Regions from separate parts of the Modestobacter sp. URMC 112 genome, predicted to be linked through region 3. Evidence: predicted binding sites of a transcription regulator. Region 3 holds the regulator's gene; each other region holds the start of a gene.
The links. The regulator LexA, encoded in region 3, represses DNA repair genes until DNA is damaged. The targets are predictions, from matches to a motif close to TCGAACANNTGTTCGA.
Positions count from the first base shown of each region.

Region 1 (5,123 bases), 990 kb from region 3:
GCCGCCATCAGCGTGGCCAGCTGACCGCCGGCGGTGTCGTGGGTGTGCAGGTGCACCGGCAGGTCGAAGCGCTCGCGCAGCGCGGTCACCAGGGTGGCCGCGGCCGGCGGGCGGAGCAGCCCGGCCATGTCCTTGATCGCCAGCACGTGCGCGCCGGCGTCGACGATCTGCTCGGCGAGCCGCAGGTAGTAGTCCAGGTCGTACAGCTGCTCGGCCGGGTCGGAGAGGTCGGCGGTGTAGCAGAGCGCGACCTCGGCGATCGCCGTCCCGGTCTCCCGGACGGCGTCGATCGCCGGCCGCATCTGGCTGACGTCGTTGAGCGCGTCGAACACCCGGAAGACGTCGATGCCGGTGCGCGCCGCCTCCTCCACGAACGCCGTCGTGACCTGCTCGGGGTAGGGGGTGTAGCCGACGGTGTTCCGGCCGCGCAGCAGCATCTGCAGGCAGACGTTGGGCACCGCCTCGCGCAGCGCGGCCAGCCGGTCCCAGGGGTCCTCGTGCAGGAACCGCAGCGCCACGTCGTAGGTGGCCCCGCCCCAGGCCTCGAGGCTCAGCAGCTCCGGCGTGGAGCGGGCGACGTGCCCGGCGACGGCGAGCAGGTCCTTGGTGCGCACCCGGGTGGCCAGCAGCGACTGGTGGGCGTCCCGGAAGGTGGTGTCGGTGACGGCCAGGGCGGTCCGGTCGCGCAGGTCGGCGGCGAACCGCTCCGGGCCCAGCTCGCGCAGCCGGTCCCGCGACCCGCTCCGCGGCTCCTGCGCCAGGTCCACCCGCGGCAGCTTCTCCACCGGGTTGACCAGGTGCGGCCGGTCGCCGTGCGGGTGGTTGACGGTCACGTCGGCCAGGTAGGTGAGCAGCCGGGTGCCCCGGTCGGCCGAGCTCCGGGCGGTGAGCAGGTGGGGGCGTTCCTCGATGAAGGACGTCGTCGCCCGGCCCGCGGCGAAGTCGGGGTCGTCCAGCACCGCCTGCAGGAAGGGGATGTTGGTGGAGACGCCACGGATGCGGAACTCGGCCACGGCCCGGCGGGCCCGGGCCACCGCGATGTCGAAGGTCCGCCCCCGGCACGTCAGCTTCACCAGCATCGAGTCGAAGTGCGCGGCCACCTCGGCACCCAGCGCCGTCCCGCCGTCCAGCCGCACCCCCGCGCCTCCGGGCGACCGGTAGGCGGTGATCCGGCCGGTGTCGGGACGGAAGCCGTTGGCCGGGTCCTCGGTGGTGATGCGGCACTGCAGCGCGGCGCCACGCAGCTGGACGGCGTCCTGGGAGAGGCCGAGGTCGGCGAGCGTCTCCCCCGACGCGATCCGCAGCTGGCTCTGCACCAGGTCGACGTCGGTGACCTCCTCGGTGACCGTGTGCTCGACCTGGATCCGCGGGTTCATCTCGATGAACACGTGCCGGCCCTCGCGGTCGACGAGGAACTCGACCGTCCCGGCGTTCACGTAGCCGATCTGGCGGGCGAAGGCGACGGCGTCGGCGCAGATCCGCTCCCGCAGCGCCGGGTCCAGGTTGGGCGCGGGGGCCAGCTCGATGACCTTCTGGTGGCGGCGCTGCACCGAGCAGTCCCGCTCGTAGAGGTGGATGACGTTGCCTTCGGCGTCGGCGAGCACCTGCACCTCGATGTGCCGCGGGTCGACGACCGCCTGCTCGAGGAAGACGGTCGGGTCGCCGAACGCCGACTCGGCCTCCCGCATCGCCGCCTCGATGGAGCTGCGCAGCTGGCCGCGGTCCTCGACCCGGCGCATGCCGCGGCCGCCGCCGCCGGCGACGGCCTTGACGAACACCGGGCCGTCGATGGCCTCGGCCGCGGCCAGCAGCGCGTCGACGTCCCGGTCCGGGTCGGTGGAGGCGAGCACCGGCAGCCCGGCCTCCCGCGCCGCGGCGATGGCCCGGGACTTGTTGCCGGTGAGCCGCAGCACGTCGGCGGACGGGCCGACGAAGGTGACGCCCGCCTCCGCGCAGGCCGCGGCCAGGTCGGGGTTCTCCGACAGGAACCCGTAGCCGGGGTAGACCGCGTCGGCGCCGGCGCGCTGGGCGGCGCGGACGATCTCGCCCACGTCGAGGTAGTTGCGCACCGGGTGGCCGGGCTCGCCGATCTCGTAGCTCTCGTCTGCCTTGAGCCGGTGCACGGAGTTGCGGTCCTCGTGCGGGAACACCGCGACGGTGCCCGCGCCCAGCTCGTAGGCGGCACGGAAGGCGCGGACCGCGATCTCCCCGCGGTTGGCGACCAGGACCTTTTCGAACACGGGCGGAGTCCTCTCGTGCCGGGCGGGCCCTCGGGCACCGCGTCGGGTCCGACCGTAGCGGTGCCGCGTTTCGGCGGGCATCCCTCGGTCGAACTCGCGCGGACCGATCGCCGTCCGATCGTGCCGGCCGGCCATCCGGGGGGTGTCGCCGCGGTTCGCGCAGCCCTCTGACCTGGCCTTTCCTCTTGTACGGACACCCGCGTGGCGGTAGACTTCGAACACCAGTTCGAAGCGCTGCGGGAGGTGTCATGGGCGAGCTCACCTCGACCCTGGACGCCTACGCCGCCGAGGACCTGCACGACCTGAGCGACGGGCTGGTGCTGGACCGGGTCGCGGAGCTGCTGCAGGCGCGTAACAAGCTCGACGCCGAACTGACCCGCACCGTGCGGCACGCCGACCGCACCCAGGCCACCGAGCACGACGGGATCAAGACACCACAGTCCTGGCTGCGCGGCCACGGCCGGCTCTCGCCGGGCGCCGCGTCACGGCTGGTGCACTCGGGTCGGGCGCTGGAGCACCTGCCCGCGGTGGCTGCGGCGTTCGCCGCCGGGGAGGTGACCGCCGAGCAGATGGCGGTGCTGGCCACCGCGGTGCGGCCCGACCGGCTGGCCGCCGCCGCCGAGCAGGGCATCGACCTTGCCCCGTTCGACCAGGCCTGGGCGCAGGTGGCCGCGGAGGAGCCCTACGAGCGGCTGGTCGGAGCCGTGCAGTCCTTCCAGGCCGCGCTCGACCCGGACGGGCCCGAACCCGACCCGACCGAGGGGCGGCGGCTGAGTTTGGCCAGGCACACCGAGGGTGGGAGCGGCCGGTTCGAGCTCGACACCGTGGGCTTCGAGAAGAGGAAGGACCACCCCCTCCCCACGCCTCGCACGCTCGGCGCGGGCCCCTGGGGGTGGCCGCTCCCGTGGCCCGACTGCAGGGGCCCGGCGCGAGCTTGCGAGCGGCGGGGGGCAGCCGGGTCCTTCTGCTGCCCTTCCTGCGCACCGTCAAGCCGCACGTCATCGTCACCATCGACGTCGAGGACCTCACCGACACCACGACCACCGGGCCAGGGGCAGCCACCACCGGTTTCGGCGCGCAGATCTCCGCCGCCCGGGCCCGGTGGCTGGCCTGCGATGCGACGATCTCCCGGATGGTGATGAGCCCTGATGGGCTACCGCTCGACGTGGGCCGCGACAAGCGGGTCGTCCCGCCACACATCCGGCGGGCGGTGGAACGCCGGGACCGGCACTGCGTCTTCGCCGGCTGCACCGCCCCGACCCACTGGTGCGACGTCCACCCGGCCGCCCCCAGGGGCCCGCGGCGAGCTTGCGAGTCGTGGGGAGGGGGTGGTCCTTCCACACACCAAGGTCCACCACGGGTTCCGGGTCGAGCGACCACCGGACGGCCGATGGCGCACCTACCGCCCCGACGGCACCCAGATCCTCATCGCCCCACGCCTGTAGGCAGTGGCCGGAGGCTGCCGCCGCCGAAGGGATCTTCGGCGGCGCAGTACCACCGCCTCAATAGACGGAGCCGTCCGGCAGGTGCGTTCCGGGCTCGAGGATGGCCGCTTCGAGCTCCGCGCCGACGAACGAGCATCGGTCCAGCCACAGCCGAGCAGGCAAGCGCAGCGACACGAGCTCCAACCCGTCGAAGGACAGTGCCTGCACGCGCACTGCGGCCGAGAGCAGCTGCTCTCGGGTACCGAGCTCACGCGCCGACTGCAACACGCGGACATGATCCAGCAGGGCGGTACCAGCGGTCGTCTCGGGGCGGACTGACACTGCAGGGCATGGCGGAGCCGCCTGGGGGTAGCGGAGCGAGGTGACGGCTGAGCAGACAGCAACCCCTCCCTCGTCCACCCCCGAAGAGCTCGGCCGCCGCGAGGTCGTGCTGGTCACCGGCGCCTCCAGCGGGATCGGCCGGGCGACCGCCGTCCTGTTCGCACAGCGCGGCGCCTCGTTGGTGCTCGTCGCCCGCAGCGAGCAGACGCTGACCGCGGCCGCCGTCGAGTGCCGCGCGGCCGGGGCCGCGGCCGTCGAGATCGCAGCGGTCGACGTGCTGGACCGGGCCGGCCTGCAGGCCGCCGTGGACACCGCGACCGGCACGTTCGGCCGGCTCGACGTGGTCGTGCACGCGGCCACGGTGATGGCCTACGGCCGGCTCGAGGACCTGGACCCCGACGTCTTCGAGCGGGTCGTCGACACCGCGCTGCACGGCACGAACAACCTGATCAAAGCGGTCATCCCGGTCTTCCGTCGCCAGCAGCAGGGCTCGATGATCGTGGTCAGCTCCCTGCTCGCCTCCGTCAGCGCGCCGACCATGGGCGCCTACATCGCCGCCAAGTGGGGCCAGTTGGGCATGGTCCGGACGCTGCAGCAGGAGCTCCGCGAGCTCCCCGACGTGCACGTGTCCGCCGTCGCGCCGGGCGGTACGACCACGCCCATCTACGACCAGGCCGCCACCGTGCTCGGCAACACCGGCCACCCGCCGCCGCCGGTCTACACCCCGGAGCGGGTGGCCCGGGCCATCGTCGACCGGGTCGCGCACCCGCGCCGGCTCAAGCAGTCCGGCTTCGCCAACCCGCTGATCATCGCCGGGTTCCGGCTGTTCCCGCCGGTGTACGACGCCCTCGTCGGCCCGCTGCTGCGGGTGTTCGGCATGTCCCGGGACGACGTCCCGTCGACCACCGGCAACGTCTTCGCCCCCGTGCCGGAGAAGGAGGCCACCCGGGGGAAGTACTGGGGCCTCTGAGCGACCTCCCGTGCTCCCCCTGACCGGCCTGCCCGGGATCGCCCGCGCCCGCTTCCGGGCCCGGGTCTCCGGCGACCCCACCGGCGCCCCGGACTGGGTCCGCGACATCGCCTCGGTCGGCGAGGGGCCAGGCTGGTTCGCCCCGGA
Region 1 covers NZ_CP199957.1:424,875-429,997, reverse strand. The annotation lists gene ACWIX6_RS01985 (pyruvate carboxylase) at 1-2,240, opposite strand, end outside; gene ACWIX6_RS01980 (DUF222 domain-containing protein) at 2,489-3,379, shown strand; gene ACWIX6_RS01975 (hypothetical protein) at 3,743-3,952, opposite strand; gene ACWIX6_RS01970 (SDR family NAD(P)-dependent oxidoreductase) at 4,047-4,976, shown strand; gene ACWIX6_RS01965 (oxygenase MpaB family protein) at 4,987-5,123, shown strand, end outside.
Region 1: a site for LexA is predicted at 2,455-2,470, ahead of ACWIX6_RS01980 (DUF222 domain-containing protein). Genes of this name have one in related genera too.

Region 2 (5,123 bases), 1.7 Mb from region 3:
GGTGACTCGATCTGGAACATCCCGAGCGTCCGGGTGGTGCGGATCAGCTCGAACGTCGCCGGGTCGTCGCGCGGCACGGCGTCGATGTCGAGCTGCTCGCCGTCCACCCGGGCGACCTCCTCCATGGCGTGGGCGATCGCCGACTGCATCCGGATGCCCAGCAGGTCCAGCTTGAGCAGTCCCAGGTCCTCGACGTCGTCCTTGTCGAACTGGCTCATCGGGTAGCCGAGATAGCTGTTCTCCACCGGCGTGCGGTCGCGCAGGGTGGCGTCGGAGAGCAGCACCCCGCACGGGTGCAGGGCGATGTGCCGGGGCAGCCCGTCGAGCCGGGCGACCAGGTCGAACAGCAGGTCCAGATCGCCGGAGCCACCGCTGCGTCTGGAGCCCAGCCGGCTGGCCCGCAGCTCCGGCAGGTCGCGCAGCGCCGCGTGCACCTGGTTGGCCCGGATGTGCGGGAAGGCCTTGGCCACGCTGTCGACCTCACCGGCGGGCAGGCCCAGCGCGGCCCCGACGTCGCGGATGGCGTGCCGCACCCGGTAGGTGTCCATCATCGAGATGCAGCTGACCCGGTGCGCCCCGAACCGGGCGATCACCGCGTCGTAGACCTCCATCCGCCGGGCGGACTCCACGTCGATGTCGATGTCGGGCAGCTGGTGGCGCAGCGGGGAGAGGAAGCGCTCCATCAGCAGGCCGTAGCGGAGCGGGTCGACGTCGGAGATGCCCAGCAGGTAGGTGACCAGGCTGCCGGCGCCGGAACCGCGGGCCGCCGCGCGCACCCGCAGCTCCTTGATCAGGCCGACCACGTCGGCGACGGTCAGGAAGTAGGAGGGGTAGCCGAGCTGGTCGATGACCGCCAGTTCGTCGTCCAGCCGCTCGCGGACCGCGGCCGAGGGCGCCATCGCGCGCCGGCCGAACCCGGCCTCGCAGCGGGCCCGCAGCACCTGGGAGGAGCTCAGCCCCCGCTCGGCCCCGGTGGTCACCACGTCCAGCTCGGGGTACCGGACGGTGCCGATGCCCAGGTCGGCCCGGACGTCGACGGCGCACTGCTCGGCGACCCGGGCGGTGGTGGCCAGCAGCCGCAGCGCGGCGTCGCGGTCCGGGCCGGCGATCTCCTCGGCGATCGCGGCCATCTCCTTGCCCGACTTCAGGTACCCCTCGGCGGTCCGGCGGTCCACGTGGCGCTCCCCCAGCGGGACCAGCCGGCGGGCGGCGTCCAGGACGTCGGCGGTCGGGGCGTCGAGGGCGTCGACGTAGCGCACCGCGTTGGTCAGCACCGCCGGCACCCCGGCCTCGGCGGCCAGCCGGAGCAGCGCCTGCGCCCGGGACCGGTCGCCCTGCCCGCGGTGGTGGACCACCTCGAGCACCAGCTGCCCCCCGCCGTCGCCACCGCCGAACACCTCCCGCCAGGCCGCCAGCCGGGCGTGCGCCAGGTCGGCGCGCCCGGCGGCCAGCGCACGGCCCACCGAGGACTCCGGGCCCAGCACCGCGAGCAGCCCGCGAGCGTGCTCGGCGGCCCGGGTCAGCGAGCCGACCGGTTCACCGCGGGTGCCGCCCAGGTGGACGGCGCTGGTCAGCCGGCACAGCGACGCCCAGCCGGCGCCGTCCCGGGCCAGGAAGGTGACCCGCGGGAACCGCGGGTCGACGCTGGCCCCACCGCGGGCCGGGGACCGGCGGCCGGAGGGATGGGTGGCCCGGCGCAGCTCCACCGAGGAGATCCGGCCCGGCCTCAGCTGCGGCCCCGGGTCGCCCGGCTCGCCGCCGGCCGCCGGGTCGACGGCCAGGTCGACGCCGAAGAGCGGCCGGATGCCCGCCGACCGGCAGGCCAGCGCGAACTTGACCGCGCCGTAGAGACCGTCGCGGTCGGTGAGGGCCAGTGCCCCCATGCCGTGCTCGGCCGCGCGGGCGACCAGGTCGGCGGGGTGGTTGGCGCCGTAGCGCATCGAGTAGCCGGACGCGACGTGCAGGTGGACGAAGGGGTCGGTCATGCCCGGGGGGCCCCGGCCGCACGCTGGCCGGTGCGCTGCCCGGTGTGCTGCCCGGCACGCTGCCCGGTGCGCTGGCCGGTGCCCCCCGACCGGCCCGCGGACCGCAGCCGGCCGGTCGGAGGACCGTCCACCGACCGGCTGAGCGTCGACTCGACGACCGCCAGGAAGGCGCCGGCGTCCCGGACCAGGTCGTCGGCCTCCCGCTCGGTGACCGCGGAGGAGAGCCCGGCCTCGGCCGCGGCGCGCTTGGCCGCTCCCGCGGCGAAGAACGCCGCCCACTCCCCCAGCTCCGGGGCGACCTCGGTGATCAGCACCCAGGCGCTGCGCGGTCGGCGGCGCCCCTGCTGGGGTCGGGTACGGGTGGCCAGCACGGCGGCCGCGGCCCGCAGCGCGGCGAGGTGGGCCGTCGCGTAACGCCAGCCCGGGTCGGGGCAGTGCGCCGCCTCGGCCAGCCCGCGGTGGGCCTGGCCCAGCAGCTGGCTGGCTGACGGCGGCAGCGGCGGCAGCAGGGGCAGCTGCCCCTCGGTGGCCGACCGGAGAGCTGTCGCGGCCATCAGTCGTGCACCCGGACGAGCAGCCACTGGTCGGCCGTCGGCTCCCAGGACAGGTCGAACACCCCGGCGAAGCTCATCCGGGACCGGCCGGCCCGGACCGCCTCCACCCGCCACACCTGCCGGGTGGCGACCAGCTCCGCCGACGCCCCGCCCCGCTCCGCACCCGGGTCGGACCGCCACCAGGGGGCGGTCTCCACCCAGGAGTCCAGCACCTCCCCGACGGCGTAGCGGCTCTGCCCACGCCAGAACTGGGCCGGCCCCTGCGCCCCCTGCTCCACCTGGACCTCTTCCCCCACACGTCCACCAGCCCCGACGAGCACCCGGCTCATGACAGACTCCGCAACTCTCGCCCCCACCGGCGTCCCGTCCGACCCGGCGAGGGGGAAGCGCCACAGGGGCGGCCCGGGTCGGTGGACGGTCCACCGGTGTTCGAACACGTGTTCGAACACCCAGAAGTAGACCCGACCGCCCCGAGGGCGTCAAGCGCAACGCGGCGTGTCCCCGGACGCGTCGGTGCAGTCACTGCACCGACGCCACACCGACCCTGGAACGACCCCGCACCCCCGGAAACGGCTCGCCCAGGACCCCCGCCAGCCGCTCCTGGCGACCCCCCGCCGGGGACGGCGCACCGGCCGGTCCCTCGTGACCGGGCAGGTGACCCCCACCGGACGGGTCGATGGGAGGATCGGTCCCATGACCCCGCCGGAACACCCCCGGGTCGCCGAGGTCGCGCGCCTGCTGCGCTCCGCCGGTGTCCACGGCGAGGTGCGCACCCTCCCCGACAGCGCCCGGACGGCAGCCGCGGCCGCCGGGCAGCTCGGCGTGGAGGTGGGGGCCATCGCCAACAGCCTGGTCTTCGACGTCTCCGGCGACCCGCTGCTCGTGCTCACCAGCGGCGCCCACCGCGTCGACGAGGCCAAGGTGGCCGGGCTGCTCGGCGTCCCGCGGATCAGCCGGGCCACCCCCGAGTTCGTCCGCCGGCACACCGGCCAGGCCATCGGCGGGGTCGCCCCGATCGGGCACCCCGCCCCGATCGGCACCCTCGTGGACGTCGAGCTGGCCCGCCACCGGCAGGTCTGGGCCGCCGCCGGGCACCCGCACACCGTCTTCCCCACCACCTACGACGAACTGCTCCAGTTGACCGGCGGCACCCCGGCCGAGGTCGGGGACGGGCCGGCGGCCGCGCCGGCGGACGGCGGCCCGAGCCCGGTCGGGACGGCCGCGCAGTGACCGGCACCGCGCCCGCGACCCGGGTCACCGAGCTGCCCACCGCCTGGGTGCGCGAGCACCTGCACGAGGTGCTCGCCATCTACGGCGCGGCGATGGGCTACAGCGAGTCCGTGGTCGCCGGCCGCTACGGCTACGCCGTCCAGCACACCGAGCGGGAGGGCTTCCGCGCCGTCGGCGCCTTCGCTGAGGCCCAGCAGGGGGACGGGGAGCGGCTGGTCGGCTTCGGGTACGGCTACCAGGTGGCCCCCGGCCAGTGGTGGCACGACCAGGTCCGCCAGGCGGTGGACCGGCGCACCGCCAAGCAGTGGCTGCCCGGCGCCTTCGAGGTGTGCGAGCTGCACGTGCTGCCCGACCAGCAGAGCCGCGGCCTGGGCCGCCAGCTGCTGCACGCGCTGCTGGCCGGGCTCCCCCAGCCGGTGGCCCTGCTGAGCACCCCCGACGCGGACACCAAGGCCTTCCGGTTGTACCGGGCCGACGGCTTCGTCGACCTGGCCCGCGGATACCACTTCCCCGGCGACGCCCGGCCCTTCGCCATCCTCGGCGCCCGGCTGCCGCTCACCCCGTCCTCCGGGAGGCCCTGATCAGCACCGGCACCGCGCCCGACACCACCGTGGACGCCGTCGTCGTCGGCGCCGGGCACAACGGACTGGTCGCCGCCTGCCACCTGGCCCGGGCCGGGCTCCGGGTGGAGGTCGTCGAGTCCGACGACGTGCTCGGCGGCGCGGTCTCCACCGTCGAGCGGTGGCCCGGGGTGCGGGTCGACCGCGGCTCCAGCGCCCACGTCATCATCCGGCACAGCGGGGTGGTCGAGGAGCTGGAGCTCGAGCGGCACGGCCTGCGCTACGTCGACTGCGACCCGTGGGGGTTCGCACCCGCGCCGGTCCCGGGCGACCCCGGCCCCGCGGGCCGCCCGCTGGTCTTCTCGGTCGACCTGGACGCCACCTGCGCGTCCATCGAGGCGGCCTGCGGAGCCGAGGACGCCGCGGCGTACCGGCGGTTCGTCGAGGTGTGGGGGCCGCGCAGCGCCGCGGTCGTGCGGGCCTTCGGCGACCGGCCCAGCCCCGGCCGGCTGGCGCGGCACCTGTGGCCGATCGGCGCCCCCCGGCCGGGGCAGCCGCGCACCCCGGGCGGGGAGATCGCCACCGACTTCCTCGGCTCCGGCGACGCGCTGCTGGACCGGTGGTTCTCCAACGAGCGGCTCAAGGCCGCGCTGGCCTGGTTCGGCGCGCAGTCCGGCCCCCCGATGTCCGAGCCGGGGACCGCGGCCATGGTGGCCTGGGCCGCGCTGCTGCACGACGTGCCGCCCGGTCACCCGGTGGGCGGGTCGGGTGGCCTCACCCAGGCCCTCGCCGCC
Region 2 covers NZ_CP199957.1:3,108,909-3,114,031, forward strand. The annotation lists gene ACWIX6_RS14580 (DNA polymerase III subunit alpha) at 1-1,985, opposite strand, end outside; gene ACWIX6_RS14585 (SAV_6107 family HEPN domain-containing protein) at 1,982-2,539, opposite strand; gene ACWIX6_RS14590 (DUF6504 family protein) at 2,539-2,868, opposite strand; gene ACWIX6_RS14595 (YbaK/EbsC family protein) at 3,233-3,769, shown strand; gene ACWIX6_RS14600 (GNAT family N-acetyltransferase) at 3,766-4,350, shown strand; gene ACWIX6_RS14605 (phytoene desaturase family protein) at 4,380-5,123, shown strand, end outside.
Region 2: a site for LexA is predicted at 2,969-2,984, ahead of ACWIX6_RS14590 (DUF6504 family protein). Genes of this name have one in related genera too.

Region 3 (5,123 bases):
TTGTCCGAGCGGCTGCAGCGGGCCGCCTGGGCGGTGAGCCTGCTGGGGCCGGTGGCCACAGGAGTGGCCATGGTGGCCCTGGACTTCCACTGGGTCACCGACGCGGTCGTCGGCGCCGCCGTCGGCATCCTGCTGTTGGGCGTGGTGCACCTGCTCGACCAGCAGGTGCTGTCACGCTGGGCCGGTGCCCGAGCAGGCCGTTCACCGGCGTGACCAGGCCGGTCGCCGACGGCGCACCGGTCCGGTGCTGGCCGCCGTCCCGCTCGCGCTCACCTGGGCGGTGCTCCCGGCCCTCCCCGCCGGCGCGGAGACGACCGCCGGCGCCACGGGGGCCTTCGGGGCTCCGGTGACCCGGTGCGAGATCGGCGACCCCCGGCTGCCGGAGATCTCCGGGCTGACCACCGCCGGGGCGACGCTGCTGGCGATGAACGACGGCGGCGCGCAGGCCGAGGTGTTCGCCCTCGACGCCTCCTGCGCGGTCGGTGAGGTGCGCTCGGCGCCGATCGACCCGTACGACCCCGAGGACCTCGCCCTGGCCGCGGACGGCACCCTCTGGCTGGCCGACATCGGGGACAACCAGGCCAGTCGGCAGACGGTGGCCCTGATCGGGCTCCGGCCCGACGGCGCCAGCACCATCACCCGGCTGACCTACCCCGACGGGCCGCACGACGCCGAGGCGCTGCTGCTGGCGCCGGACGGGACGCCGTACCTGGTGACCAAGGAGGTGCTGGGCGCCAGCGGTGTCTACCGGCCGGAGACACCGCTCGCCGACGGGGCGACGCTGCCGATGGCCAAGGTCGCCGACCTCGGCTTCACCCTCACCGGCACACCGGGCGGACCGGTCGGCCGGGCCGGCCAGCTGATGGTCACCGGGGGAGCGGTCTCGGCGGACGGGCAGCGGCTGGCGCTGCGCACCTACACCGACGCCTACGTCTGGCCGCTGGCCGACTCCGACGTCGTCGGGGCCCTCCAAGGGGCTCCGGTCCGGGTCGCGCTGCCCGAGGCTCCCCAAGGGGAGGCGATCAGCTTCGACGCCGACAGCCGCGGCCTGCTGGTCGCCGGCGAGGGACTGCCGTCGGCGGTGACCGCGGTGCCCTTCGACGCGGCGGCGGTCCCGGTCGCCCCGGCCGGCGCGAGCGACCCGGCGGCCGGGGCGGTGGCGGTTACCCCGGCGCCCACCGAGGTGTCGGCCGTGGTGGCCGGCGTCATCGCCGCACTGGTCGCGACCGTCGTGGTGTGGATCTGGGGCCGGCTGCGCCGGTTCGGCTGACCCACCCGCCGGGACCTGTGCCGCCCCACCGCCTCGTCCGTGCCCCGTCCTCAACTGCGGTGCCGGTCGGCACCCGCCGTCCGGTCCGGCCCGCACCGAGGGGTGGGCAGGCCGGACCGGACGCGGGTCAGAGGCGGCGCAGCACGGTGACGACCCGACCGAGCACGGTGGCGTCGTCGCCCGGGATGGGCTCGTACGCGGGGTTGTGCGGCAGCAGCCAGACGTGGCCGTCGCGGCGCTTGTAGGTCTTCACGGTCGCCTCGCCGTCGATCATGGCCGCGACGATCTCGCCGTTCTCCGCGGTCGGCTGCTGGCGCACCACCACCCAGTCGCCGTCGCAGATGGCGGCCTCCACCATGGAGTCACCGGTCACCTTCAGCATGAAGAGCGTGCCGTCGCCGACCAGCTCGCGGGGGAGCGGGAAGACGTCCTCGACCGCCTGCTCGGCGAGCACCGGCCCACCGGCGGCGATCCGGCCCACCATCGGCACGTAGGTCGGGACCGGCGCCGGGGCCTCGTCCGTGCCGGCCGCTGCCGCAGCGGTGCCGACGGCCGGTGCGTCGCCCGGGACCTCGCCCGGGAGCCGGACGTCGAGCGCCCGCGGTCGGTTGGGGTCGCGGCGCAGCCAGCCCTTGCGCTGCAGGACCGAGAGCTGGTGGGCGACCGAGGAGGCGGACGACAGCCCGACGGCCTCGCCGATCTCCCGTACCGAGGGCGGGTAGCCGCGCCGCTCGATGGAGTCGCGGATGACCTCGAGCACCCGGCGCTGGCGCTGCGTCAGCCCGTCGCCGGACTCACCCCGGTCCGGGAACTCGCGCACGGTGCCCCCGTCGTCCCCCGCGGTCTGCTGGCCCGCCCGCTTGCGCCGGGACGTGCCCGCCGAGCCGCCGGGTGTCCCGTTGTCGACCGCCATGTGTCCCCCTCGCCCGGTTGTCCGGGCACGTCGTCCGCGCACCCTTGATCGACACGGACAGTAGCGCCTCCGACGGCCCGTTTCAAACACTTGTTCGAAGCAGACCCGTGTCGCGGTGGATCCGTCGGCGTCCTGCGGTAGACATCGGTCGGCACCCCGGTCGAACACGCGTTCGACCACGTCAGCGGTGCCGGGATGCGAGGAGCGGGTCCGATGGCGAGTGTGCAGCTCAGTGACCGACCGGTCGTCCGGCGCGGGTCCGGGGGGCGCCGACGGGTTGCCGGGGCGGCGCCGCGGGCGGCCGTGGTGCCGATCTCGGCGGCGCGCAGCCGGGCGGTCCCGTCAGCGGAGGCCAGGCGGGCGGCGGGGGTCCGTGCGCCGGGTTCGGCGCCCGGGCGGGCTGCCGGGCTCCGCCCCGCGGGGCCGGCGCCGCTGCCGGGCGGAGTGACCGCTGCCCGGGCCGGTCGGGTCGGGGTCGCGCCCGCGCGCCGGGTCGGCGCCCCCGGGCCGGCCCGCGGCCTGGCCCCGCTGCGACTGACCCGACGAGGCCGCCGGGTGGTGGCCGCGCTGTCCGTGGCCGCCGGGATCGCCGTCGCGCTCGCGGCCACCGCCGTGGTCGGCGGGAGTCCGGGAGGGCTCCAGCCCGTGGGGGACAGCAGCGTCGTGGTGCGGTCCGGGGACACCCTGTGGTCGATCGCCGGGGACGTGGCGCCGGAGGAGGACCGCCGGGCCGTCGTGGACGCCATCGTCGAGGTGAACGACCTGGACGGCGTGGGGATCGTGCCGGGCCAGCTGCTGCAGCTGCCCTGAGTCCTGCGGCTCCGCCGGGCCGCGGGTTCGCCTGCCCCTCCCCGCAGCGCCGGGTCGTCCGGTACTGCCGGGTCCGCCGGCGGGCCTCGTCGGCGGGTCGACCGACCTCCGCCGACGAGTCGTACTGCAGCGCCGTCCCGTGTCGACCCGGGTCCCGTCGACTCGTCCCCCCGGTCGGCCCGGCCGCCGGCGGGTCGGTGGGGCTCCATGGCCGCCCCCACCTGCCACGGAGCGCCGTGGCGCCGCTGTCCCGGCTCGTCCCAGGCCTGTGACGGGAGGGGTGGATCGGTCGGCCGGGTCGGCCGGGAAGACGACACGCCCTGCAGCGCTTGCACACCTATAGGGGTGGACGTACGGTCCAACCACAACATCTAGTAGTTACACGGATGTAGGGCATCCACAGCCGATCCCCACGTTCTCCCCTGGACGTCCACCGGATGTCCCCGGGTGGGTCCACAGGGCGGCTGCGGGGACCCGGCGGGGGCGGCGGTGCAGGAAGCCGTCGTCCCACCGGTCGCGACACGTCGGAGAGGAGGTGCACGGCGCATGCGTTGCCCCTTCTGTCACAACCCGGACAGCCGGGTCGTCGACTCCCGGGAGACCGACGAGGGCTCGACCACGCGGCGCCGGCGCGCCTGCCCCGGCTGCGGTCGGCGGTTCACCACCGTCGAGGAGGCAGTCCTCGCGGTCGTCAAGCGCAGCGGGGTGAGCGAGCCGTTCGACCGCGCCAAGGTCGTCGCGGGTGTCCGCCGGGCCTGCCAGGGCCGGCCGGTCGGGGAGGACCAGCTGGCCCTGCTCGCCCAGCGCGTCGAGGACGCCGTCCGGGCCACCGGCTCGGCCGAGGTCCCGAGCCACGAGGTGGGCCTGGCGATCCTCCGCCCGCTGCGTGAGCTGGACGAGGTGGCCTACCTCCGCTTCGCCAGCGTGTACCGCGCCTTCGACTCGGTCGAGGACTTCGAGAAGGAGATCGCGGAGCTCCGCGCCCGGCACCTGCCGGGCGGCACGCCACCCCTCCCCGGCCTGCCGCCGGACCCGCCGGTGCGCCGGCGGGGCGCCGGGCGGAACCCGTCCACCGCGGGTGCGGGGTGACCCGACGGAACTGTCAGCACCGACCGGTACCAAGGCACCAGCGCAGCACCTCGCGCGGCTCTTCCCCAGCCGCCGTCCGCACCAGCCGAGCGAACACGACCAGGGAGAGCTCCACGTCATGACCGAGACCACCGATCGCCTCGCCGCCACCCGCGCCCGCCGCAGTGGGGGCAAGGCGCCCAACCGCGCGAAGGCGCTCAAGGTCAAGCGCGTGTACACGACGCCCGGGGTGCACCCCTACGACGAGGTGACCTGGGAGCGCCGCGACGTCGTGATGACCAACTGGCGCGACGGGTCGGTCAACTTCGAGCAGCGGGGCGTCGAGTTCCCGGCCGAGTGGAGCGTCAACGCCACCAACATCGTCACCACCAAGTACTTCCGGGGGGCCGTCGGCACCCCGCAGCGCGAGACGAGCCTGCGCCAGCTGATCGACCGGGTGGTCCTCACCTACGGCGCGGCCGGCCGCGAGCACGACTACTTCGCGAGCGAGGGCGACGCCGAGGTCTTCGAGCACGAGCTCACCTGGATGCTGTTGCACCAGGTGTTCAGCTTCAACTCGCCCGTCTGGTTCAACGTCGGCACCGCGTCGCCGCAGCAGGTCAGCGCCTGCTTCATCCTCGCCGTCGACGACACGATGGACTCGATCCTGAACTGGTACCGGGAAGAGGGCCTGATCTTCAAGGGCGGCTCGGGCGCCGGGCTGAACCTCTCGCGCATCCGTTCCTCGAAGGAGCTGCTGTCCTCGGGCGGGACGGCCTCGGGCCCGGTGTCCTTCATGCGCGGCGCCGACGCCTCCGCCGGCACCATCAAGTCCGGTGGCGCCACCCGGCGCGCGGCGAAGATGGTCGTCCTGGACATCGACCACCCCGACATCGAGGAGTTCGTCGAGACCAAGGCGCGCGAGGAGGACAAGATCCGCGCGCTGCGGGACGCCGGGTACGACATGGACCTCGGCGGCAAGGACATCACCAGCGTCCAGTACCAGAACGCCAACAACTCCGTGCGCGTCAACGAGGAGTTCATGCGGGCGGTCGAGGAGGG
Region 3 covers NZ_CP199957.1:1,417,286-1,422,408, forward strand. The annotation lists gene ACWIX6_RS06760 (phosphatase PAP2 family protein) at 1-213, shown strand, start outside; gene ACWIX6_RS06765 (hypothetical protein) at 185-1,270, shown strand; gene lexA (transcriptional repressor LexA) at 1,398-2,183, opposite strand; gene ACWIX6_RS06775 (LysM peptidoglycan-binding domain-containing protein) at 2,628-2,993, shown strand; gene nrdR (transcriptional regulator NrdR) at 3,540-4,082, shown strand; gene ACWIX6_RS06785 (vitamin B12-dependent ribonucleotide reductase) at 4,201-5,123, shown strand, end outside.